DNA from 3 places in the Clostridioides sp. LIBA-7602 genome. Region 2 is predicted to be linked to each of the others. Evidence: a T-box and tRNA genes for the amino acid it is inferred to sense, from the RefSeq annotation. Region 2 holds a T-box; the other regions hold tRNA genes.
The links. A T-box is a leader RNA that pairs with one kind of tRNA and senses whether it is charged. The one in region 2 lies ahead of asnS (asparagine--tRNA ligase), so its partner is inferred to be a tRNA-Asn.
Positions count from the first base shown of each region.

Region 1 (6,979 bases), 1.7 Mb from region 2:
CACTGAACTATTCCCGCTCGTTTATTAAATTGAATAAAAAATGGTGCGGATGAAGGGAGTCGAACCCCCACGCCAATGGCGCTAGATCCTAAGTCTAGTGCGTCTGCCAATTCCGCCACATCCGCGCATTTTTTTGGTGGAGGATGGTGGATTCGAACCACCGAAGTCGATGACAACAGATTTACAGTCTGCCCCCTTTGGCCGCTCGGGAAATCCTCCGTATTAATTTTACATGGAGCTGGTGATAGGAATCGAACCTACAACCTGCTGATTACAAGTCAGCTGCTCTACCGTTGAGCCACACCAGCATTTTTTGTTTTGGCGACCTGGAAGGGGTTCGAACCCTCGACCTCCAGCGTGACAGGCTGGCATTCTAACCAACTGAACTACCAGGCCGCAAATGGTGGGACCAACAGGGCTCGAACCTGTGACCCCCTGCTTGTAAGGCAGGTGCTCTCCCAGCTGAGCTATGGTCCCATTTTTGGAGCGGGTGAAGGGGATCGAACCCTCACAGCTGGCTTGGAAGGCCAGAACTCTACCATTGAGCTACACCCGCATATTTAATTGGTGACTCGTAGGGGAATTGAACCCCTGTTACCGCCGTGAAAGGGCGGTGTCTTAACCTCTTGACCAACGAGCCATTTTAATATTTTAATGGTTGCGGAGGCAGGACTCGAACCTACGACCTTCGGGTTATGAGCCCGACGAGCTGCCAACTGCTCCACTCCGCGATATTGTTTTATAAGTGCCGAAGACCGGAATCGAACCGGTACGAGAGGTAAGTCCCGCAGGATTTTAAGTCCTGTGCGTCTGCCAGTTCCGCCACTTCGGCTTTTTTGGCTCCAAGGGTGGGGCTCGAACCCACAGCCTACCGGTTAACAGCCGGTTGCTCCACCGTTGAGCTACCTTGGAATATATTGGAGGCGACACCCAGATTCGAACTGGGGATCAAGGAGTTGCAGTCCACTGCCTTACCACTTGGCTATGTCGCCGCCTTTTGGTGATCTATCCGCGACTCGAACGCGGGACACCCTGATTAAAAGTCAGGTGCTCTACCGACTGAGCTAATAGACCATATTAGTTGGGGTGGATAATGAGAGTCGAACTCACGACCTCCAGAGCCACAATCTGGCGCTCTAACCAACTGAGCTATACCCACCTTAATTGGTCGAGGTGAAGGGACTCGAACCCCCGGCCCCATGGTCCCAAACCATGTGCGCTACCAAACTGCGCTACACCTCGAAGTTATTTGCTTAATTTAATGTGGTGGGCCATCAGGGACTCGAACCCCAGACCTACCGGTTATGAGCCGGGCGCTCTAACCAACTGAGCTAATGGCCCACATTAAATTTTAGTAGCGGTAATAGGAGTCGAACCTATGACCTTTCGGGTATGAACCGAACGCTCTAGCCAACTAAGCTATACCGCCATATTTTGGTGCCCAGAGGCGGAATCGAACCACCGACACGGGGATTTTCAGTCCCCTGCTCTACCGACTGAGCTATCTGGGCATTTGGCGGAGAGGGTGGGATTCGAACCCACGGCCCCTTTCGAAGTCACTGGTTTTCAAGACCAGCTCCTTAAACCACTCGGACACCTCTCCATATTCTACTTCACAATGATTCATCCGAGGATCGAACTCGGGACACCCTGATTAAGAGTCAGGTGCTCTGCCAGCTGAGCTAATGAACCTAATTTTAATGGCTGGGGATGCAGGACTCGAACCTACGCATACATGAGTCAAAGTCATGTGCCTTACCGACTTGGCTAATCCCCAATATATGTGGTGAGCGCACAGGGATTCGAACCCCGGACACACGCCTTAGAAGGGCGTTGCTCTATCCAGCTGAGCTATGCACCCACAATTATATATGTACAAATTAAATAAAAATGGTGCGGATGAAGGGAGTCGAACCCCCACGCCAATGGCGCTAGATCCTAAGTCTAGTGCGTCTGCCAATTCCGCCACATCCGCGCATTTTTTTTGGTGGAGGATGGTGGATTCGAACCACCGAAGTCGATGACAACAGATTTACAGTCTGCCCCCTTTGGCCGCTCGGGAAATCCTCCGTATTAATTTTACATGGAGCTGGTGATAGGAATCGAACCTACAACCTGCTGATTACAAGTCAGCTGCTCTACCGTTGAGCCACACCAGCATTTTTTGTTTTGGCGACCTGGAAGGGGTTCGAACCCTCGACCTCCAGCGTGACAGGCTGGCATTCTAACCAACTGAACTACCAGGCCGCAAATGGTGGGACCAACAGGGCTCGAACCTGTGACCCCCTGCTTGTAAGGCAGGTGCTCTCCCAGCTGAGCTATGGTCCCATTTTTGGAGCGGGTGAAGGGGATCGAACCCTCACAGCTGGCTTGGAAGGCCAGAACTCTACCATTGAGCTACACCCGCATATTTAATTGGTGACTCGTAGGGGAATTGAACCCCTGTTACCGCCGTGAAAGGGCGGTGTCTTAACCTCTTGACCAACGAGCCATTTTAATATTTTAATGGTTGCGGAGGCAGGACTCGAACCTACGACCTTCGGGTTATGAGCCCGACGAGCTGCCAACTGCTCCACTCCGCGATATTGTTTTATAAGTGCCGAAGACCGGAATCGAACCGGTACGAGAGGTAAGTCCCGCAGGATTTTAAGTCCTGTGCGTCTGCCAGTTCCGCCACTTCGGCTTTTTTGGCTCCAAGGGTGGGGCTCGAACCCACAGCCTACCGGTTAACAGCCGGTTGCTCCACCGTTGAGCTACCTTGGAATATCCACGTGGCTATGTCCTACTCTCCCAGGCAGTTTCCCACCAAGTACCATCAGCGCTAAAGAGCTTAACTTCTGTGTTCGGAATGGGAACAGGTGTATCCTCTTTGCTATTATAACCACATATTGCCTATTTATAAGACAAGTATTATATTAACATCTTTATTTTTAAATGTCAATAGTTTTAAAGTACTAAATAGTAATTGTTTTTTATGATATATACCATATTAATTGAAGTTAGTACTTTACATAGAGTTAACACTCTAAAAACTACACATATATTTTACTGAATGAACATCAAATAATTTGGTCAAGTCCTCGACCTATTAGTATCGATAAGCTAAATACATTGCTGCACTTACACCTTCGACCTATCAACCAGATAGTCTTTCTGGGGTCTTACCCTTGCGGTGGGAAATCTTATCTTGAAGTTGGCTTCGCGCTTAGATGCTTTCAGCGCTTATCCATTCCGTACATAGCTACCCAGCCATGCCCTTGGCAGAACAACTGGTACACCAGAGGTACGTCCATCCCGGTCCTCTCGTACTAAGGACAGGTCTTCTCAAATTTCCTACGCCTGCGACGGATAGGGACCGAACTGTCTCACGACGTTCTGAACCCAGCTCGCGTACCACTTTAATGGGCGAACAGCCCAACCCTTGGGACCTACTACAGCCCCAGGATGTGATGAGCCGACATCGAGGTGCCAAACCTCCCCGTCGATGTGGACTCTTGGGGGAGATAAGCCTGTTATCCCCAGGGTAGCTTTTATCCGTTGAGCGATGGCCCTTCCACGCAGAACCACCGGATCACTAAGTCCGATTTTCATCCTTGCTCGACCTGTATGTCTTGCAATCAAGCTCTCTTTTGCCTTTACACTCTACGTACGATTTCCGACCGTACTGAGAGAACCTTTGAGCGCCTCCGTTACCTTTTGGGAGGCGACCGCCCCAGTCAAACTGCCCACCTGACAGTGTCCCAAGACCAGATTCATGGCCTATGGTTAGAGTCCCAGTACTACAAGGGTGGTATCCCAAGGATGGCTCCGCCAAAACTGGCGTCCTGGTTTCAAAGCCTCCCACCTATCCTGTACATGTAGTACCAAGACCCAATGTCAAGCTACAGTAAAGCTCCATGGGGTCTTTCCGTCCTGTCGCAGGTATCCGGCATCTTCACCGGAATTACAATTTCACCGAGTCTGTTGTTGAGACAGTGCCCAAATCGTTACGCCTTTCGTGCGGGTCGGAACTTACCCGACAAGGAATTTCGCTACCTTAGGACCGTTATAGTTACGGCCGCCGTTTACTGGGGCTTAAGTTCACTGCTTCGATTGCTCTAACAGATCCCCTTAACCTTCCAGCACCGGGCAGGCGTCAGCTCCTATACATCGTCTTGCGACTTAGCAGAAACCTATGTTTTTGGTAAACAGTCGCTTGGGCCTATTCTCTGCGGCCACCGGATGGTGGCACCCCTTATCCCTAAGTTACGGGGTCATTTTGCCGAGTTCCTTAACAACAGTTCTCTCGCGGGCCTTAGGATACTCTCCTCACCCACCTGTGTCGGTTTGCGGTACGGGTACCTTTAACCTCGATAGAGACTTTTCTTGACAGTGTGAAATCAGCTACTTCGCTACTAAATTTCGCTCCCCATCACATCCCAGCATTATCAAAGCGGATTTACCTACTCTGACTGCCTCAATGCTTGGGCACACATAACCAACAGTGTGCTTAGCTTATCCTACTGTGTCATCCCATCTCTCAAACGGTTATCGGTAGTACAGGAATATCAACCTGTTGTCCATCACCTACGCCTTTCGGCCTCAGCTTAGGTCCCGACTAACCCAGGGCGGACGAACCTTCCCCTGGAAACCTTGGGTTTACGGCCTGTGGGATTCTCACCCACATCTCGCTACTCATGCCAACATTCTCACTCCCATACTGTCCACATGTCCTTACGGTCATGCTTCAACCCGTATGGGAAGCTCCCCTACCCATCATAATGATGCCGTAGCTTCGGTAGTAAGTTTTAGCCCCGGAAATCTTCGGCGCAGGATCACTCGACCAGTGAGCTATTACGCACTCTTTGAATGAGTGGCTGCTTCTAAGCCAACATCCTGGTTGTCTGTGCAATCCCACATCCTTTACCACTTAACTTACATTTAGGGACCTTAGCTGACGATCTGGGCTGTTGCCCTTTCGACTATGAATCTTATCACCCACAGTCTGACTCCCAAGTATAAGATGACGGCATTCGGAGTTTGATAGTCTTCGGTAGGTGCAATACCCCCTAGGACATTCAGTGCTCTACCTCCGTATCTCTCACCTTGAGGCTAGCCCTAAAGCTATTTCGGGGAGAACCAGCTATCTCCGGGCTCGATTGGAATTTCACCGCTACCCACAAGTCATCCCCGAGCTTTTCAACGCTCGTGGGTTCGGACCTCCACGAAATTTTACTTTCGCTTCATCCTGCTCATGGGTAGGTCGCCCGGTTTCGGGTCTACGTCAAGTAACTGAACGCTCAGTTAAAACTCGCTTTCGCTACGGCTCCACACCTTAAGTGCTTAACCTTGCTACTTAACGTAACTCGTTGGCCCGTTCTACAAAAAGTACGCGGTCACACAAGAAATGTGCTTCCACAGCTTGTAAGTGCAGGGTTTCAGGTTCTATTTCACTCCCCTCCCGGGGTTCTTTTCACCTTTCCCTCACGGTACTATACGCTATCGGTCACTAGGTAGTATTTAGCCTTGGAGGGTGGTCCCTCCTGCTTCCCACAGGGTTTCACGTGTCCCGTGGTACTCTGGATCATATCTGAAGTCTTCTCGTTTAACATACAGGACTATTACCTTCTGTGGTGGGTCTTTCCAAACCTCTTCAATTACGATACCTCTTCGTTATGATATGTCCGCAACCCCAATAAAGAAAACTTTATTGGTTTGGGCTATTCCGCGTTCGCTCGCCGCTACTTACGGAATCGAATTTCTTTCTCTTCCTTCAGGTACTTAGATGTTTCAGTTCCCTGAGTTCCCCTCATTAAGCTATGTATTCACTTAATGATACTTAGACATTACTCTAAGTGAGTTTCCTCATTCGGAAATCTTCGGATCAAAGTTTACGTGCAACTCCCCGAAGCTTATCGCAGCTTATCACGTCCTTCATCGGCTCCTAGTGCCAAGGCATCCGCCCTGCACCCTTAATAACTTGACCAGTTAAAAAGGTTTGATAGATTAAAGTCTATCAACTTGATAATTTTTAAAAGTTATCAGCTTTATATATTACAAATTAGATGTCATATCACTAAATATATATGCAGTTTTCAAAGTGCTAACGCACATCGCCAACAAACAAACTTCACATTCGTTCAGTTTATTCTGTTGCTTAAAGTGCTAATTTTGAGTATTCGTAAAAACGAACCCTCAAAATTAAACAGTAGGTAATTCTCCTTAGAAAGGAGGTGATCCAGCCGCACCTTCCGATACGGCTACCTTGTTACGACTTCACCCCAGTTATTGATTCCACCTTCGACGACTTCTTCCAAAAGGTTAGATAATCGGCTTCGGGCGTCTCCAACTCCCGTGGTGTGACGGGCGGTGTGTACAAGACCCGGGAACGCATTCACCGCAGCATTCTGATCTGCGATTACTAGTAACTCCAGCTTCATGTAGGCGAGTTTCAGCCTACAATCCGAACTGAGAGTAGCTTTAAGGGATTAGCTCCACCTTACGGCTTGGCAACCCTCTGTACTACCCATTGTAGCACGTGTGTAGCCCTAAGCATAAGGGGCATGATGATTTGACGTCATCCCCACCTTCCTCCAGGTTATCCCTGGCAGTCTCTCTAGAGTGCCCAACTTAATGATGGCAACTAAAGACAAGGGTTGCGCTCGTTGCGGGACTTAACCCAACATCTCACGACACGAGCTGACGACAACCATGCACCACCTGTCACCAATGTCCCCGAAGGGAAGTCTCCGATTAAGGAGATGTCATTGGGATGTCAAGCTTAGGTAAGGTTCTTCGCGTTGCTTCGAATTAAACCACATGCTCCGCTACTTGTGCGGGTCCCCGTCAATTCCTTTGAGTTTCACTCTTGCGAGCGTACTTCCCAGGCGGAGTACTTAATGCGTTAGCTGCGGCACCGAGGGGGGTAACCCCCGACACCTAGTACTCATCGTTTACAGCGTGGACTACCAGGGTATCTAATCCTGTTTGCTCCCCACGC
Region 1 is NZ_CP196991.1:31,139-38,117, reverse strand. It holds tRNA gene ACTG45_RS00330 (tRNA-Gly) at 1-17, opposite strand, end outside; tRNA gene ACTG45_RS00325 (tRNA-Leu) at 42-125, opposite strand; tRNA gene ACTG45_RS00320 (tRNA-Tyr) at 135-219, opposite strand; tRNA gene ACTG45_RS00315 (tRNA-Thr) at 234-308, opposite strand; tRNA gene ACTG45_RS00310 (tRNA-Asp) at 320-396, opposite strand; tRNA gene ACTG45_RS00305 (tRNA-Val) at 402-477, opposite strand; tRNA gene ACTG45_RS00300 (tRNA-Gly) at 483-556, opposite strand; tRNA gene ACTG45_RS00295 (tRNA-Glu) at 566-640, opposite strand; tRNA gene ACTG45_RS00290 (tRNA-Met) at 656-731, opposite strand; tRNA gene ACTG45_RS00285 (tRNA-Leu) at 747-832, opposite strand; tRNA gene ACTG45_RS00280 (tRNA-Asn) at 838-912, opposite strand; tRNA gene ACTG45_RS00275 (tRNA-Cys) at 919-992, opposite strand; tRNA gene ACTG45_RS00270 (tRNA-Lys) at 999-1,074, opposite strand; tRNA gene ACTG45_RS00265 (tRNA-His) at 1,083-1,159, opposite strand; tRNA gene ACTG45_RS00260 (tRNA-Pro) at 1,166-1,242, opposite strand; tRNA gene ACTG45_RS00255 (tRNA-Ile) at 1,265-1,341, opposite strand; tRNA gene ACTG45_RS00250 (tRNA-Met) at 1,356-1,429, opposite strand; tRNA gene ACTG45_RS00245 (tRNA-Phe) at 1,436-1,511, opposite strand; tRNA gene ACTG45_RS00240 (tRNA-Ser) at 1,515-1,603, opposite strand; tRNA gene ACTG45_RS00235 (tRNA-Lys) at 1,620-1,692, opposite strand; tRNA gene ACTG45_RS00230 (tRNA-Gln) at 1,702-1,777, opposite strand; tRNA gene ACTG45_RS00225 (tRNA-Arg) at 1,785-1,861, opposite strand; tRNA gene ACTG45_RS00220 (tRNA-Leu) at 1,892-1,975, opposite strand; tRNA gene ACTG45_RS00215 (tRNA-Tyr) at 1,986-2,070, opposite strand; tRNA gene ACTG45_RS00210 (tRNA-Thr) at 2,085-2,159, opposite strand; tRNA gene ACTG45_RS00205 (tRNA-Asp) at 2,171-2,247, opposite strand; tRNA gene ACTG45_RS00200 (tRNA-Val) at 2,253-2,328, opposite strand; tRNA gene ACTG45_RS00195 (tRNA-Gly) at 2,334-2,407, opposite strand; tRNA gene ACTG45_RS00190 (tRNA-Glu) at 2,417-2,491, opposite strand; tRNA gene ACTG45_RS00185 (tRNA-Met) at 2,507-2,582, opposite strand; tRNA gene ACTG45_RS00180 (tRNA-Leu) at 2,598-2,683, opposite strand; tRNA gene ACTG45_RS00175 (tRNA-Asn) at 2,689-2,763, opposite strand; rRNA gene rrf (5S ribosomal RNA) at 2,770-2,886, opposite strand; rRNA gene ACTG45_RS00165 (23S ribosomal RNA) at 3,069-5,965, opposite strand; rRNA gene ACTG45_RS00160 (16S ribosomal RNA) at 6,206-6,979, opposite strand, start outside.
Region 1: it has a tRNA-Asn gene. The T-box ahead of asnS (asparagine--tRNA ligase) is inferred to sense a tRNA for this amino acid. The anticodon was not compared.

Region 2 (6,979 bases):
TATTTTTATATTCTCAGAAATTAAGAGCACTACTTTTAAGAGGGGCAAGAAGGCTAAGTAATCAATCCTATCCAAATAATTCATCAGGATTTGGGTTTTTAAATTTAGCAGATATAGATTTGTACACTCTATCTAGTATAAATCAAGATTTAGAGACCGATGATATTGGATATAGAAGTATTAATAAATCATTTAAAGATGAAGAAAATAATTATAAACTTGTAGATGGTTATAATAACAATATAAAAAATGATATTAAATCAGATAGTTTTTGCAATGAGGATATGAATAGGCAAAGTGGAATTTTAGCAGGAATAAATATAATTCATACTCCTGAATTTGAAGGAGAATTAAATGCTTTAGGTATGGGTTCTGGTTTTATTAAATTAAGTGATTCATTAGGCATACTACCTATAGATGCTTCTGATTATAACAGTATACAAAGAATATTGGAACTTCCATCGATTATAAGGTCAGAATCAACTATAAAGATGTCATTACTTGGAACCATTAACCAAGGAACTTTTGGTGGTATAGTTGCAACAGAAGAGATAGGTGTAAATTTCTTTAAAAACAATCCAAACATTACGATAACAGGAAGAGGTACTCTAATAGCAATTGCAGATACAGGAATAGACTATCTACACAGAGATTTTATTTATCCAGATGGAACTTCAAAGATAGTATATTTATGGGATCAAACAAAAGAAGGAAGCCCACCTGAAGGTTTTTATATTGGAACAGAATACACACGAGAAGATATAAATAGAGCTATAGCAGACAATGACCCTAGTTTATCTCAGGATGAAGTTGGCCAAGGAACGATGTTAAGTGGTATATGTGCAGGACTGGGAAATGTAAATAGTGAATATGCAGGAATAGCAGAAGATGCTGAACTGATAATAATAAAACTTGGTAAGCTAGATGGTTTTTATAATAGTGCAATGCTATTTGCTGCATCTCAGTATGCATATAAAAAAGCTTTTGAACTTGGAAGACCATTGGTTATAAATGTATCTTTGGGTAGTAGCAGTCTAGCTGGCTTAACTAATAGAAGTAATAGTGAAAAAGCATTCTTTACTAGAGGTTTATGTATAACAGCAGGGGCAGGAAATGAGGGCAATACACAAACACATACATCTGGAAGTATACCACATGCAGGAGGTTCTGTTGATATTGAGTTGGAGTTAAGTGAAGATGAAGAAGAACTATCATTAGAGCTTTGGTTAAACAAGCCAGATAAGGCAGATGTAATAATAGTATCGCCTTCAGGTGAAGAGAGTAAAAGTGTCGGTGTATCAAGTTACAATAGAGTGACTGGTTTATTTGATTTAGAAGGAACTGATTATTTCATAACATATGTATACCCAACTACTTTTTCAGGTCAGCAGTTTACTAATATTACTTTGAAAAATGCTAAAAGAGGAGTATGGAAAATTAGACTAGTTGGAGTTTATATTATAAATGGTATATACAATTTATACTTGCCAAACAGAGTGCTTTTAAAAAGTGGAACTAGATTTAGACAGGTTGACCCTTTTTATACTATAAATTATCCTGCCATTCAAGATGATTTAATAACTGTAGGAGCATATAACACTATTAATAATAGTTTATGGCAAAGTTCATCAAGAGGTCCAACTATCGAAAATAGATTGAAGCCAGATTTAGTAGCACCAGGAGTGAGTATAATCGCCGCTTATCCTGGCAATACATACGCAACTATAACTGGTACAGCAGCAGCGAGTGCACATGTTGCAGGAGCTGCTGCAATGTATTTTCAATATACTTTTGCTGATGGAAGATATCCAAATCAAGCATATGTTCAAAAAGTAAAAACATTTATGCAAGCTGGAGCTAGAAAAAATTCAAATACAGTGTATCCAAATACAAGTGCTGGATATGGAGCATTAGATGTTAGGGGCATGTTTGATGTATTAAGGTAGGGGGGGAGTTATGGAAAAATCTTATTGTATAATTTATCAAGGTGATATAGAGACTGCACTCCAAGAAAATGGTATAAATAGGTATATGGTTTTAAATAGTCAGCTTGTAGTAATATATGTACCTATAGATTTTGATGAAACTATTTTAAATAACATATTGCAAGTAGCGTGGTGGGAGGAATCTGCCCCTATGAGTAGTTTGATTGATATAACTAACAATGTAAATAATGGAGAAACTATTACCACAGCTGCTGAAACTGAGTATATATATGAAAATCCATACAATGATATAACAGGAAGAGGAATTTTGTTGGCAGTTATAGATTCAGGCATAGATTACTTGCATCCTGATTTTATAAATGCAGATGGAAGTAGTAAAGTTTTAAGTTTATGGGATCAAGAAGCAAATACAAATCCACCACCAGAAGGTTTTATTTTTGGAAGTGAATTTACAAGAAGTGAGTTAAATATAGCCATAAGTAGAAATGATGGGAGTTTAAGCCAAGATAATATAGGTACTGGAACTTTAGCTTCTGGTATATTGGTTGGAAATGGGAGGGTAAATTCACAATATAGAGGTATTACTACAGAATCGGACTTAATAGTGGTTAAATTAAAATCATATACAGATACTTATTATGCTGGAAGGATAAATTACAGTGTTTCGGATTTTCTAGCAGCTATAACATATGTTACTAATATAGCAAGGACAGAAAATAAGCCTATAATAATAAATTTAACTATTGGAGTTAAATCAGGTGCTGTAGCAACTACTTCTATATTAGATACTTTTAATATCTTGAGTAGTGCTGGCGTAGTAGTAGTGAGTGGTGCAGGGAATCAAGGCAATACAGATATTCATTATTCTGGTAGATTTAACAGTGTAGGTGAAGTGCAAGATGTAATAATACAAGATGGAGATGATTATGCACTTGATATAACACTAAACACAAATGGCCCAGATAAAATAGGCGCACAAATAATATCTCCTTCAGGTGAAGTTAGCCATGATATAAGATATTCTCCAGATTTTTATGTATATAGAGGAAAATTTAACTTAGAAAATACTACTTATGCAATGCGATTTATTTATCCATATATTACTTCTGGAAAAGAAAACCTGGAGATAAAATTAAGCGATATAAAGCCTGGAGTATGGACTTTAAGATTGACTTCGGAACTTGTAATAGGAGGAGAATATGATATATATTTACCAAATAAAAACCTGATAGCTCCAGATACAAGATTTTTAGACCCTGATTCAATTGCTACAATAACTATGTACGCTGCTAGTGATGATGTAATCACAGTTGGCACATTTAATAATAAAACTGATAGTATGTGGATTGGTTCTTCAAAAGGGCCAATTAGAGGAAGAGGAATTAAACCAGATATAGTAGCGCCAGGTGTAGATATAATATCTACATATAAAAACGGGACATATAATACAGGCACAGGTACAGGCATTAGTAGTTCTATAGTTAGTGGTGTCTTAGCTTTATTAATGGAATACTTAGAAAAACAAGATAATATACCAAGGTTATCATTATTTACACAAGTTTTAAAAACGTATTTAATACTGGGAGCTACAAAACTTGATATATATACATATCCTAATGTATCACAAGGATATGGAATTTTAGATTTGAAAAATACAATTCAACAGATAGCAAATACCTTGTAAATAAAAAATTATATTTTATGAATAGTTGAATTTTGTTATATAGTTTATATATTAAAAAATGGTATCAGAAATCAATATTAAAATAAAAAAATAGTTGTATATTCTTTGTATAGGAAATAAAAATTTTGTATAAAAATAGGAATTAATTTTGTATTTTAAATATATATTATTAATTTAAAATCATTATAACTTCGACTTATGAATTTAATTTGAAAAATTGCTAAAACTATTACAAAATAAATAATAGAGGTGATAGTTTTGGAAAATAAAAAAGCAAGAGCATTAAAAGGAAAAGATAATAAAAGACTTAGAAGTCCACTTTTAGTTGGAAATGAGTCAACAGCAGCATGGGCTGATGTTGAAAAATTAAAACCTCATAGTAAAGTTTCAATACCTTCACTTAATAGTGTTGAAGAAGCAAAAGATTGGGTTGACAATGGAAGTAAGTTATAAAAGTTATAAGATTAAATAATGAAAATGAGTATTTATTGTGATTTTGTAGAGTAGTATGCTTTGAAGGTTTATATTGCTTTGAAGATTTGTAGTTAGTTTAATGAGCAGGGTACTACTCTACTTTTTTTATAAACATCAATAAGTATCAATTATATAAATTTATTGACTAAAAATTTATAAATTGGTATAATTTTGTTAATTAGCGGAAATAATATAAGATAAATACTGTGAAGAGAAGAGTAGATATAAAATGTAGTTTTAGCGAGTTGAGGATGGTGAGAGCTCAATACGAGGTTTATATTGAAGAACATCTTGGAGTTTCTAATCGAAAGCTTGTTTAGTAAGTAGACTTAGACGGAAGGCACCGTTATAGGCTTTAAGCATTGCTTAACTAAGAGGTCATTTATGACAATTAGGGTGGTACCGCGAGAGTAATAGTCTTTCGTCCCTTTATATAGGGATGAAGGGCTTTTTTTATTGAAATTATATTTAGAAGAAATTAATAACAATTATACTAGGAGGATTTAAAATGCAAAAGGAATTTATAACAGTAAAAGAATTGTACAGAGACAAAGAGCAGTACATAGGAAAAACTGTAAAAGTAGCTGGATGGATAAGAACATCTAGAGTATCTAAGAACTTTGGATTTATAGAGTTAAACGACGGAAGTTTCTTTAAAAATATGCAAATAGTATTTGATGAGAAAGTAGAAAATTTCAAAGAAATAGGGAAATTAGCAATAAGTTCATCTATACTTGTAGAAGGAGAATTAGTGTCTACAGAAGGAGCTAAACAACCAGTAGAGATACATGCAAAAAGTATAGTAGTAGAAGGCGAATCAGATAGTTCATACCCACTACAAAAGAAAAGACATACACTTGAATATCTAAGAACAATAGCACATTTAAGACCAAGAAGTAATACTTTTTCAGCTGTATTTAGAGTAAGATCAATAGCTGCATATGCTGTACACAAATTTTTCCAAGAAAGAAACTTTGTATATGCACATTCTCCAATCATAACAGGTAGTGACTGTGAAGGTGCAGGTGAAATGTTTAGAATAACAACTATGGATTTAAATGATATTCCAAAAACTGAAGATGGAAAAATAGACTATGCTCAAGATTTCTTTGGAAAAGAATCCAATTTAACAGTTAGTGGGCAATTAAATGCCGAAATAATGGCACTTTCTTTTAGAAATGTTTACACTTTTGGACCTACATTTAGAGCTGAGAACTCTTACACAGGAAGACATGCTTCAGAATTCTGGATGATAGAGCCAGAAATAGTTTTTGCGGACCTTGAAGATAACATGGAACTTGCAGAAGACATGATAAAATATGTTATAAGTTATGTTTTAGAAAATGCTCCTGAAGAAATGGAATTCTTTAATAGTTTTATAGATAAAGGCTTGTTAGAAAGATTAAATAAGATAGTAAACTCTGAATTTGTTAGAATAACATATACTAAAGCAGTAGAGTTATTGATTGAGTCAGGTCATGAATTTGAGTATCCAGTTGAGTGGGGATGTGACCTTCAAACTGAGCATGAAAGATATATAACAGAGCAAATATACAATTGTCCAGTATTTGTAACAGATTATCCAAAAGATATAAAAGCATTCTATATGAGAATGAATGAAGATGGTAAAACTGTTAGAGCAATGGATTTATTGGTTCCTGGTGTTGGAGAAATAGTAGGAGGTTCTCAAAGAGAAGAAAGAGAAGATGTTTTACTAGATAGAATTCATGAAATGGGATTAAGAGAAGAAGATTACTGGTGGTATCTAGAACTTAGAAAATTTGGTACTGCTACTCACTCTGGATTTGGTCTTGGTTTTGAAAGAATAATTATGTATATGACAGGTATGTCTAATATAAGAGACGTTATACCTTTCCCAAGAACTCCTAAAAATGCTGAATTCTAATAGTTATAAATTATAGTATAACTATATAATTTTAGGCATAAAAATAGTAAATAACTTGTATATTATCTAGTTTGGATATATGCAAGTTATTTTTATTATATTTGTAAATATATGATTTAATTAATTCTATTTTGCAATACAACATAATAAAATATTAGCGTTGGGAGGGGATAAGATGTGTGAATTTTGCTTTATTGAATTTAATGTGGATAATGTAGAGGTATTTGATAGGATTAAGAATTTATTTTCCTATATAGCAAATATAAAAAATGATTGTATACAAATTAATGATTTAGAATATTATATTTTAGAAAGAGTAGATGAATTTTATTATAAAGAAGAATTAGATTATTTTTGGTGGCCAACAGAGGAAGAAAATAAAATATTTTGGGAGAAATATAAACTGTTGGATGAAGAAAAAAGACAAGAGCATTTGAACTCTGTTCCATGGGATTTTGAAACTGTATTTTCTGAAATTGGTATAGGTGATTATACAATAGAAGGCTGTAAAATGATTGGAGAAAAAACTTCAAAACTTTATTTTAATCCCATAGGATATCCTTATGGAGGGAGTGAAGTGCTTCAAGAAGCATTAAAAGCTTTTGGAGTAGTTATAGTTAATGTGCTAGGATAACGTTTGTTATGATATACTATAAATGATAAAGCGATTTTGGAAAATTATAAAAATAAATGCGATTTACAGACTGGTTTTATACTAAAAGATATAAGGGGATAGTATAAAAATATATAGGATGTTAAATACAAAAAATTATTTATTGTATTATCTATCATACAGTAGGCTTTATCATTATCATGAGGGGGAGTAATAATGTCTAAGAAATGGTTGTTTATGGTTTTAGGTTTAGTACTTATATGCACAGGTTGTACAAAAAATAACTCTAAAAGTAGTCAGAATAAAGGAGATAATTCTCTTATACTATTAAAGAGTGATGAGGATAATTCTGATGG
Region 2 is NZ_CP196991.1:2,567,485-2,574,463, reverse strand. It holds gene cspBA (bifunctional germination protease/germinant receptor pseudoprotease CspBA) at 1-1,946, shown strand, start outside; gene cspC (bile acid germinant receptor pseudoprotease CspC) at 1,957-3,630, shown strand; gene ACTG45_RS12325 (CDIF630_02480 family spore surface protein) at 3,889-4,083, shown strand; T-box leader at 4,302-4,536, shown strand; gene asnS (asparagine--tRNA ligase) at 4,613-6,010, shown strand; gene ACTG45_RS12315 (hypothetical protein) at 6,186-6,644, shown strand; gene ACTG45_RS12310 (YARHG domain-containing protein) at 6,840-6,979, shown strand, end outside.

Region 3 (6,979 bases), 1.8 Mb from region 2:
GATATGACATCTAATTTGTAATATATAAAGCTGATAACTTTTAAAAATTATCAAGTTGATAGACTTTAATCTATCAAACCTTTTTAACTGGTCAAGTTATTAAGGGTGCAGGGCGGATGCCTTGGCACTAGGAGCCGATGAAGGACGTGATAAGCTGCGATAAGCTTCGGGGAGTTGCACGTAAACTTTGATCCGAAGATTTCCGAATGAGGAAACTCACTTAGAGTAATGTCTAAGTATCATTAAGTGAATACATAGCTTAATGAGGGGAACTCAGGGAACTGAAACATCTAAGTACCTGAAGGAAGAGAAAGAAATTCGATTCCGTAAGTAGCGGCGAGCGAACGCGGAATAGCCCAAACCAATAAAGTTTTCTTTATTGGGGTTGCGGACATATCATAACGAAGAGGTATCGTAATTGAAGAGGTTTGGAAAGACCCACCACAGAAGGTAATAGTCCTGTATGTTAAACGAGAAGACTTCAGATATGATCCAGAGTACCACGGGACACGTGAAACCCTGTGGGAAGCAGGAGGGACCACCCTCCAAGGCTAAATACTACCTAGTGACCGATAGCGTATAGTACCGTGAGGGAAAGGTGAAAAGAACCCCGGGAGGGGAGTGAAATAGAACCTGAAACCCTGCACTTACAAGCTGTGGAAGCACATTTCTTGTGTGACCGCGTACTTTTTGTAGAACGGGCCAACGAGTTACGTTAAGTAGCAAGGTTAAGCACTTAAGGTGTGGAGCCGTAGCGAAAGCGAGTTTTAACTGAGCGTTCAGTTACTTGACGTAGACCCGAAACCGGGCGACCTACCCATGAGCAGGATGAAGCGAAAGTAAAATTTCGTGGAGGTCCGAACCCACGAGCGTTGAAAAGCTCGGGGATGACTTGTGGGTAGCGGTGAAATTCCAATCGAGCCCGGAGATAGCTGGTTCTCCCCGAAATAGCTTTAGGGCTAGCCTCAAGGTGAGAGATACGGAGGTAGAGCACTGAATGTCCTAGGGGGTATTGCACCTACCGAAGACTATCAAACTCCGAATGCCGTCATCTTATACTTGGGAGTCAGACTGTGGGTGATAAGATTCATAGTCGAAAGGGCAACAGCCCAGATCGTCAGCTAAGGTCCCTAAATGTAAGTTAAGTGGTAAAGGATGTGGGATTGCACAGACAACCAGGATGTTGGCTTAGAAGCAGCCACTCATTCAAAGAGTGCGTAATAGCTCACTGGTCGAGTGATCATGCGCCGAAGATTTCCGGGGCTAAAACTTACTACCGAAGCTACGGCATCATTATGATGGGTAGGGGAGCTTCCCATACGGGTTGAAGCATGACCGTAAGGACATGTGGACAGTATGGGAGTGAGAATGTTGGCATGAGTAGCGAGATGTGGGTGAGAATCCCACAGGCCGTAAACCCAAGGTTTCCAGGGGAAGGTTCGTCCGCCCTGGGTTAGTCGGGACCTAAGCTGAGGCCGAAAGGCGTAGGTGATGGACAACAGGTTGATATTCCTGTACTACCGATAACCGTTTGAGAGATGGGATGACACAGTAGGATAAGCTAAGCACACTGTTGGTTATGTGTGCCCAAGCATTGAGGCAGTCAGAGTAGGTAAATCCGCTTTGATAATGCTGGGATGTGATGGGGAGCGAAATTTAGTAGCGAAGTAGCTGATTTCACACTGTCAAGAAAAGTCTCTATCGAGGTTAAAGGTACCCGTACCGCAAACCGACACAGGTGGGTGAGGAGAGTATCCTAAGGCCCGCGAGAGAACTGTTGTTAAGGAACTCGGCAAAATGACCCCGTAACTTAGGGATAAGGGGTGCCACCATCCGGTGGCCGCAGAGAATAGGCCCAAGCGACTGTTTACCAAAAACATAGGTTTCTGCTAAGTCGCAAGACGATGTATAGGAGCTGACGCCTGCCCGGTGCTGGAAGGTTAAGGGGATCTGTTAGAGCAATCGAAGCAGTGAACTTAAGCCCCAGTAAACGGCGGCCGTAACTATAACGGTCCTAAGGTAGCGAAATTCCTTGTCGGGTAAGTTCCGACCCGCACGAAAGGCGTAACGATTTGGGCACTGTCTCAACAACAGACTCGGTGAAATTGTAATTCCGGTGAAGATGCCGGATACCTGCGACAGGACGGAAAGACCCCATGGAGCTTTACTGTAGCTTGACATTGGGTCTTGGTACTACATGTACAGGATAGGTGGGAGGCTTTGAAACCAGGACGCCAGTTTTGGCGGAGCCATCCTTGGGATACCACCCTTGTAGTACTGGGACTCTAACCATAGGCCATGAATCTGGTCTTGGGACACTGTCAGGTGGGCAGTTTGACTGGGGCGGTCGCCTCCCAAAAGGTAACGGAGGCGCTCAAAGGTTCTCTCAGTACGGTCGGAAATCGTACGTAGAGTGTAAAGGCAAAAGAGAGCTTGATTGCAAGACATACAGGTCGAGCAAGGATGAAAATCGGACTTAGTGATCCGGTGGTTCTGCGTGGAAGGGCCATCGCTCAACGGATAAAAGCTACCCTGGGGATAACAGGCTTATCTCCCCCAAGAGTCCACATCGACGGGGAGGTTTGGCACCTCGATGTCGGCTCATCACATCCTGGGGCTGTAGTAGGTCCCAAGGGTTGGGCTGTTCGCCCATTAAAGTGGTACGCGAGCTGGGTTCAGAACGTCGTGAGACAGTTCGGTCCCTATCCGTCGCAGGCGTAGGAAATTTGAGAAGACCTGTCCTTAGTACGAGAGGACCGGGATGGACGTACCTCTGGTGTACCAGTTGTTCTGCCAAGGGCATGGCTGGGTAGCTATGTACGGAATGGATAAGCGCTGAAAGCATCTAAGCGCGAAGCCAACTTCAAGATAAGATTTCCCACCGCAAGGGTAAGACCCCAGAAAGACTATCTGGTTGATAGGTCGAAGGTGTAAGTGCAGCAATGTATTTAGCTTATCGATACTAATAGGTCGAGGACTTGACCAAATTATTTGATGTCCATTCAATAAAATATATGTGTAGTTTTTAGAGTGTTAGCTCTAAAAAAGTTTAAAAAAAGTATTGACAAAAATAACAAAAAATGTTAATATTATACTTGTCCTAGCAACAAGAAAAAAATGTGGTTATAATAGCAGAGAAGATACACCTGTTCCCATTCCGAACACAGAAGTTAAGTTCTCTAGCGCTGATGGTACTTGGTGGGAAACTGCCTGGGAGAGTAGGACATAGCCACGTTGGATATTCCAAGGTAGCTCAACGGTGGAGCAACCGGCTGTTAACCGGTAGGCTGTGGGTTCGAGCCCCACCCTTGGAGCCAATATGGCTCGTTGGTCAAGAGGTTAAGACACCGCCCTTTCACGGCGGTAACAGGGGTTCAATTCCCCTACGAGTCACCATTTGTGGGATCATAGCTCAGCTGGGAGAGCACCTGCCTTACAAGCAGGGGGTCACAGGTTCGAGCCCTGTTGGTCCCACCATTTGCGGCCTGGTAGTTCAGTTGGTTAGAATGCCAGCCTGTCACGCTGGAGGTCGAGGGTTCGAACCCCTTCCAGGTCGCCAAAACAAAAAAATGCTGGTGTGGCTCAACGGTAGAGCAGCTGACTTGTAATCAGCAGGTTGTAGGTTCGATTCCTATCACCAGCTCCATGTAAAATTAATACGGAGGATTTCCCGAGCGGCCAAAGGGGGCAGACTGTAAATCTGTTGTCATCGACTTCGGTGGTTCGAATCCACCATCCTCCACCAATTATCAATTAAATATGCGGGTGTAGCTCAATGGTAGAGTTCTGGCCTTCCAAGCCAGCTGTGAGGGTTCGATCCCCTTCACCCGCTCCAAAGAAAGCGTGGGTGCATAGCTCAGCTGGATAGAGCAACGCCCTTCTAAGGCGTGTGTCCGGGGTTCGAATCCCTGTGCGCTCACCACATATATATTGGGGATTAGCCAAGTCGGTAAGGCACATGACTTTGACTCATGTATGCGTAGGTTCGAGTCCTGCATCCCCAGCCAAATAAAAATATGGTCTATTAGCTCAGTCGGTAGAGCACCTGACTTTTAATCAGGGTGTCCCGCGTTCGAGTCGCGGATAGATCACCAATGGAGAGGTGTCCGAGTGGTTTAAGGAGCTGGTCTTGAAAACCAGTGACTTCGAAAGGGGCCGTGGGTTCGAATCCCACCCTCTCCGCCAAGTAAATAAATAGGAATTAATTTGGAGAAGTACTCAAGTGGCTCAAGAGGATCCCCTGCTAAGGGATTAGGCTGGGTAACCGGTGCGAGGGTTCGAATCCCTCCTTCTCCGCCATTTAAAAACGAGGTGTAGCGCAGTTTGGTAGCGCACATGGTTTGGGACCATGGGGCCGGGGGTTCGAGTCCCTTCACCTCGACCAACTTGGACCTTTAGCTCAGTTGGTTAGAGCGCCCGGCTCATAACCGGTAGGTCTGGGGTTCGAGTCCCTGAAGGTCCATTATTCTTCATAGGGGTGTAGCTCAGTTGGTAGAGCGTCGGTCTCCAAAACCGTGCGCCGGGGGTTCGAGTCCCTCCACCCCTGCCAAATAAAAAGGACTTGAAAAAAAGTAGATTTTAGAGTAGTATAATAGAATAAATGAAATTTCGAGGTGTAGCGCAGTTTGGTAGCGCACATGGTTTGGGACCATGGGGCCGGGGGTTCGAGTCCCTTCACCTCGACCAAGAAAAGGGCCTATAGCTCAGGTGGTTAGAGCGCACGCCTGATAAGCGTGAGGTCGCTGGTTCGAGTCCAGCTAGGCCCACCATTTGCCCAGATAGCTCAGTCGGTAGAGCAGGGGACTGAAAATCCCCGTGTCGGTGGTTCGATTCCGCCTCTGGGCACCAGAAATACGGCGGTATAGCTTAGTTGGCTAGAGCGTTCGGTTCATACCCGAAAGGTCATAGGTTCGACTCCTATTACCGCTACCATCTAACTATATCAATAAAGAACTTTGAAAATTAAACAGTAGGTTAATTTATAAAACAAGAAACAAACCATAAAGCCAGATATTTTGATAACAATAGTATCTGAGCCTGATAAACTTTTATTTGAGAGTTTGATCCTGGCTCAGGATGAACGCTGGCGGCGTGCCTAACACATGCAAGTTGAGCGATTTACTTCGGTAAAGAGCGGCGGACGGGTGAGTAACGCGTGGGTAACCTACCCTGTACACACGGATAACATACCGAAAGGTATGCTAATACGGGATAATATATTTGGGAGGCATCTCTTAAATATCAAAGGTGAGCCAGTACAGGATGGACCCGCGTCTGATTAGCTAGTTGGTAAGGTAACGGCTTACCAAGGCGACGATCAGTAGCCGACCTGAGAGGGTGATCGGCCACATTGGAACTGAGACACGGTCCAAACTCCTACGGGAGGCAGCAGTGGGGAATATTGCACAATGGGCGAAAGCCTGATGCAGCAACGCCGCGTGAGTGATGAAGGCCTTCGGGTCGTAAAACTCTGTCCTCAAGGAAGATAATGACGGTACTTGAGGAGGAAGCCCCGGCTAACTACGTGCCAGCAGCCGCGGTAATACGTAGGGGGCTAGCGTTATCCGGATTTACTGGGCGTAAAGGGTGCGTAGGCGGTCTTTCAAGTCAGGAGTGAAAGGCTACGGCTCAACCGTAGTAAGCTCTTGAAACTGGGAGACTTGAGTGCAGGAGAGGAGAGTGGAATTCCTAGTGTAGCGGTGAAATGCGTAGATATTAGGAGGAACACCAGTTGCGAAGGCGGCTCTCTGGACTGTAACTGACGCTGAGGCACGAAAGCGTGGGGAGCAAACAGGATTAGATACCCTGGTAGTCCACGCTGTAAACGATGAGTACTAGGTGTCGGGGGTTACCCCCCTCGGTGCCGCAGCTAACGCATTAAGTACTCCGCCTGGGAAGTACGCTCGCAAGAGTGAAACTCAAAGGAATTGACGGGGACCCGCACAAGTAGCGGAGCATGTGGTTTAATTCGAAGCAACGCGAAGAACCTTACCTAAGCTTGACATCCCAATGACATCTCCTTAATCGGAGACTTCCCTTCGGGGACATTGGTGACAGGTGGTGCATGGTTGTCGTCAGCTCGTGTCGTGAGATGTTGGGTTAAGTCCCGCAACGAGCGCAACCCTTGTCTTTAGTTGCCATCATTAAGTTGGGCACTCTAGAGAGACTGCCAGGGATAACCTGGAGGAAGGTGGGGATGACGTCAAATCATCATGCCCCTTATGCTTAGGGCTACACACGTGCTACAATGGGTAGTACAGAGGGTTGCCAAGCCGTAAGGTGGAGCTAATCCCTTAAAGCTACTCTCAGTTCGGATTGTAGGCTGAAACTCGCCTACATGAAGCTGGAGTTACTAGTAATCGCAGATCAGAATGCTGCGGTGAATGCGTTCCCGGGTCTTGTACACACCGCCCGTCACACCACGGGAGTTGGAGACGCCCGAAGCCGATTATCTAACCTTTTGGAAGAAGTCGTCGAAGGTGGAATCAATAACTGGGGTGAAGTCGTAACAAGGTAGCCGTATCGGAAGGTGCGGCTGGATCACCTCCTTTCTAAGGAGAATTGCCTACTGTTTAATTTTGAAAGTTCTTTATGAACTTCATATTTGGGGGTGTAGCTCAGTTGGGAGAGCACTTGCCTTGCAAGCAAGGGGTCAGGAGTTCGACTCTCCTCATCTCCACCATTTAAGAGCATATTACTTAAATCTTTGATTTATCTAGTAGACTCTTATATGCACTTTAAGCTTATTTTTATACAAGCCTTGTGCGTTAGCACTTTAAGCAACGGGATTTATCCGTTGGCGCTGTGCGTTAGCACTTTGAAAACTGCATATATATTTAGTGATATGACATCTAATTTGTAATATATAAAGCTGATAACTTTTAAAAATTATCAAGTTGATAGACTTTAATCTATCAAACCTTTTTAACTGGTCAAGTTATTAAGGGTGCAGGGCGGATGCCTTGGCACTAGGAGCCGA
Region 3 is NZ_CP196991.1:130,511-137,489, forward strand. It holds rRNA gene ACTG45_RS00870 (23S ribosomal RNA) at 90-2,986, shown strand; rRNA gene rrf (5S ribosomal RNA) at 3,119-3,235, shown strand; tRNA gene ACTG45_RS00880 (tRNA-Asn) at 3,243-3,317, shown strand; tRNA gene ACTG45_RS00885 (tRNA-Glu) at 3,322-3,396, shown strand; tRNA gene ACTG45_RS00890 (tRNA-Val) at 3,402-3,477, shown strand; tRNA gene ACTG45_RS00895 (tRNA-Asp) at 3,483-3,559, shown strand; tRNA gene ACTG45_RS00900 (tRNA-Thr) at 3,572-3,646, shown strand; tRNA gene ACTG45_RS00905 (tRNA-Tyr) at 3,661-3,745, shown strand; tRNA gene ACTG45_RS00910 (tRNA-Gly) at 3,762-3,835, shown strand; tRNA gene ACTG45_RS00915 (tRNA-Arg) at 3,846-3,922, shown strand; tRNA gene ACTG45_RS00920 (tRNA-Gln) at 3,932-4,007, shown strand; tRNA gene ACTG45_RS00925 (tRNA-Lys) at 4,019-4,094, shown strand; tRNA gene ACTG45_RS00930 (tRNA-Ser) at 4,097-4,185, shown strand; tRNA gene ACTG45_RS00935 (tRNA-Ser) at 4,209-4,299, shown strand; tRNA gene ACTG45_RS00940 (tRNA-Pro) at 4,308-4,384, shown strand; tRNA gene ACTG45_RS00945 (tRNA-Ile) at 4,389-4,462, shown strand; tRNA gene ACTG45_RS00950 (tRNA-Trp) at 4,474-4,549, shown strand; tRNA gene ACTG45_RS00955 (tRNA-Pro) at 4,610-4,686, shown strand; tRNA gene ACTG45_RS00960 (tRNA-Ile) at 4,693-4,769, shown strand; tRNA gene ACTG45_RS00965 (tRNA-Phe) at 4,773-4,848, shown strand; tRNA gene ACTG45_RS00970 (tRNA-Met) at 4,856-4,932, shown strand; rRNA gene ACTG45_RS00975 (16S ribosomal RNA) at 5,049-6,551, shown strand; tRNA gene ACTG45_RS00980 (tRNA-Ala) at 6,607-6,682, shown strand; rRNA gene ACTG45_RS00985 (23S ribosomal RNA) at 6,931-6,979, shown strand, end outside.
Region 3: it has a tRNA-Asn gene. The T-box ahead of asnS (asparagine--tRNA ligase) is inferred to sense a tRNA for this amino acid. The anticodon was not compared.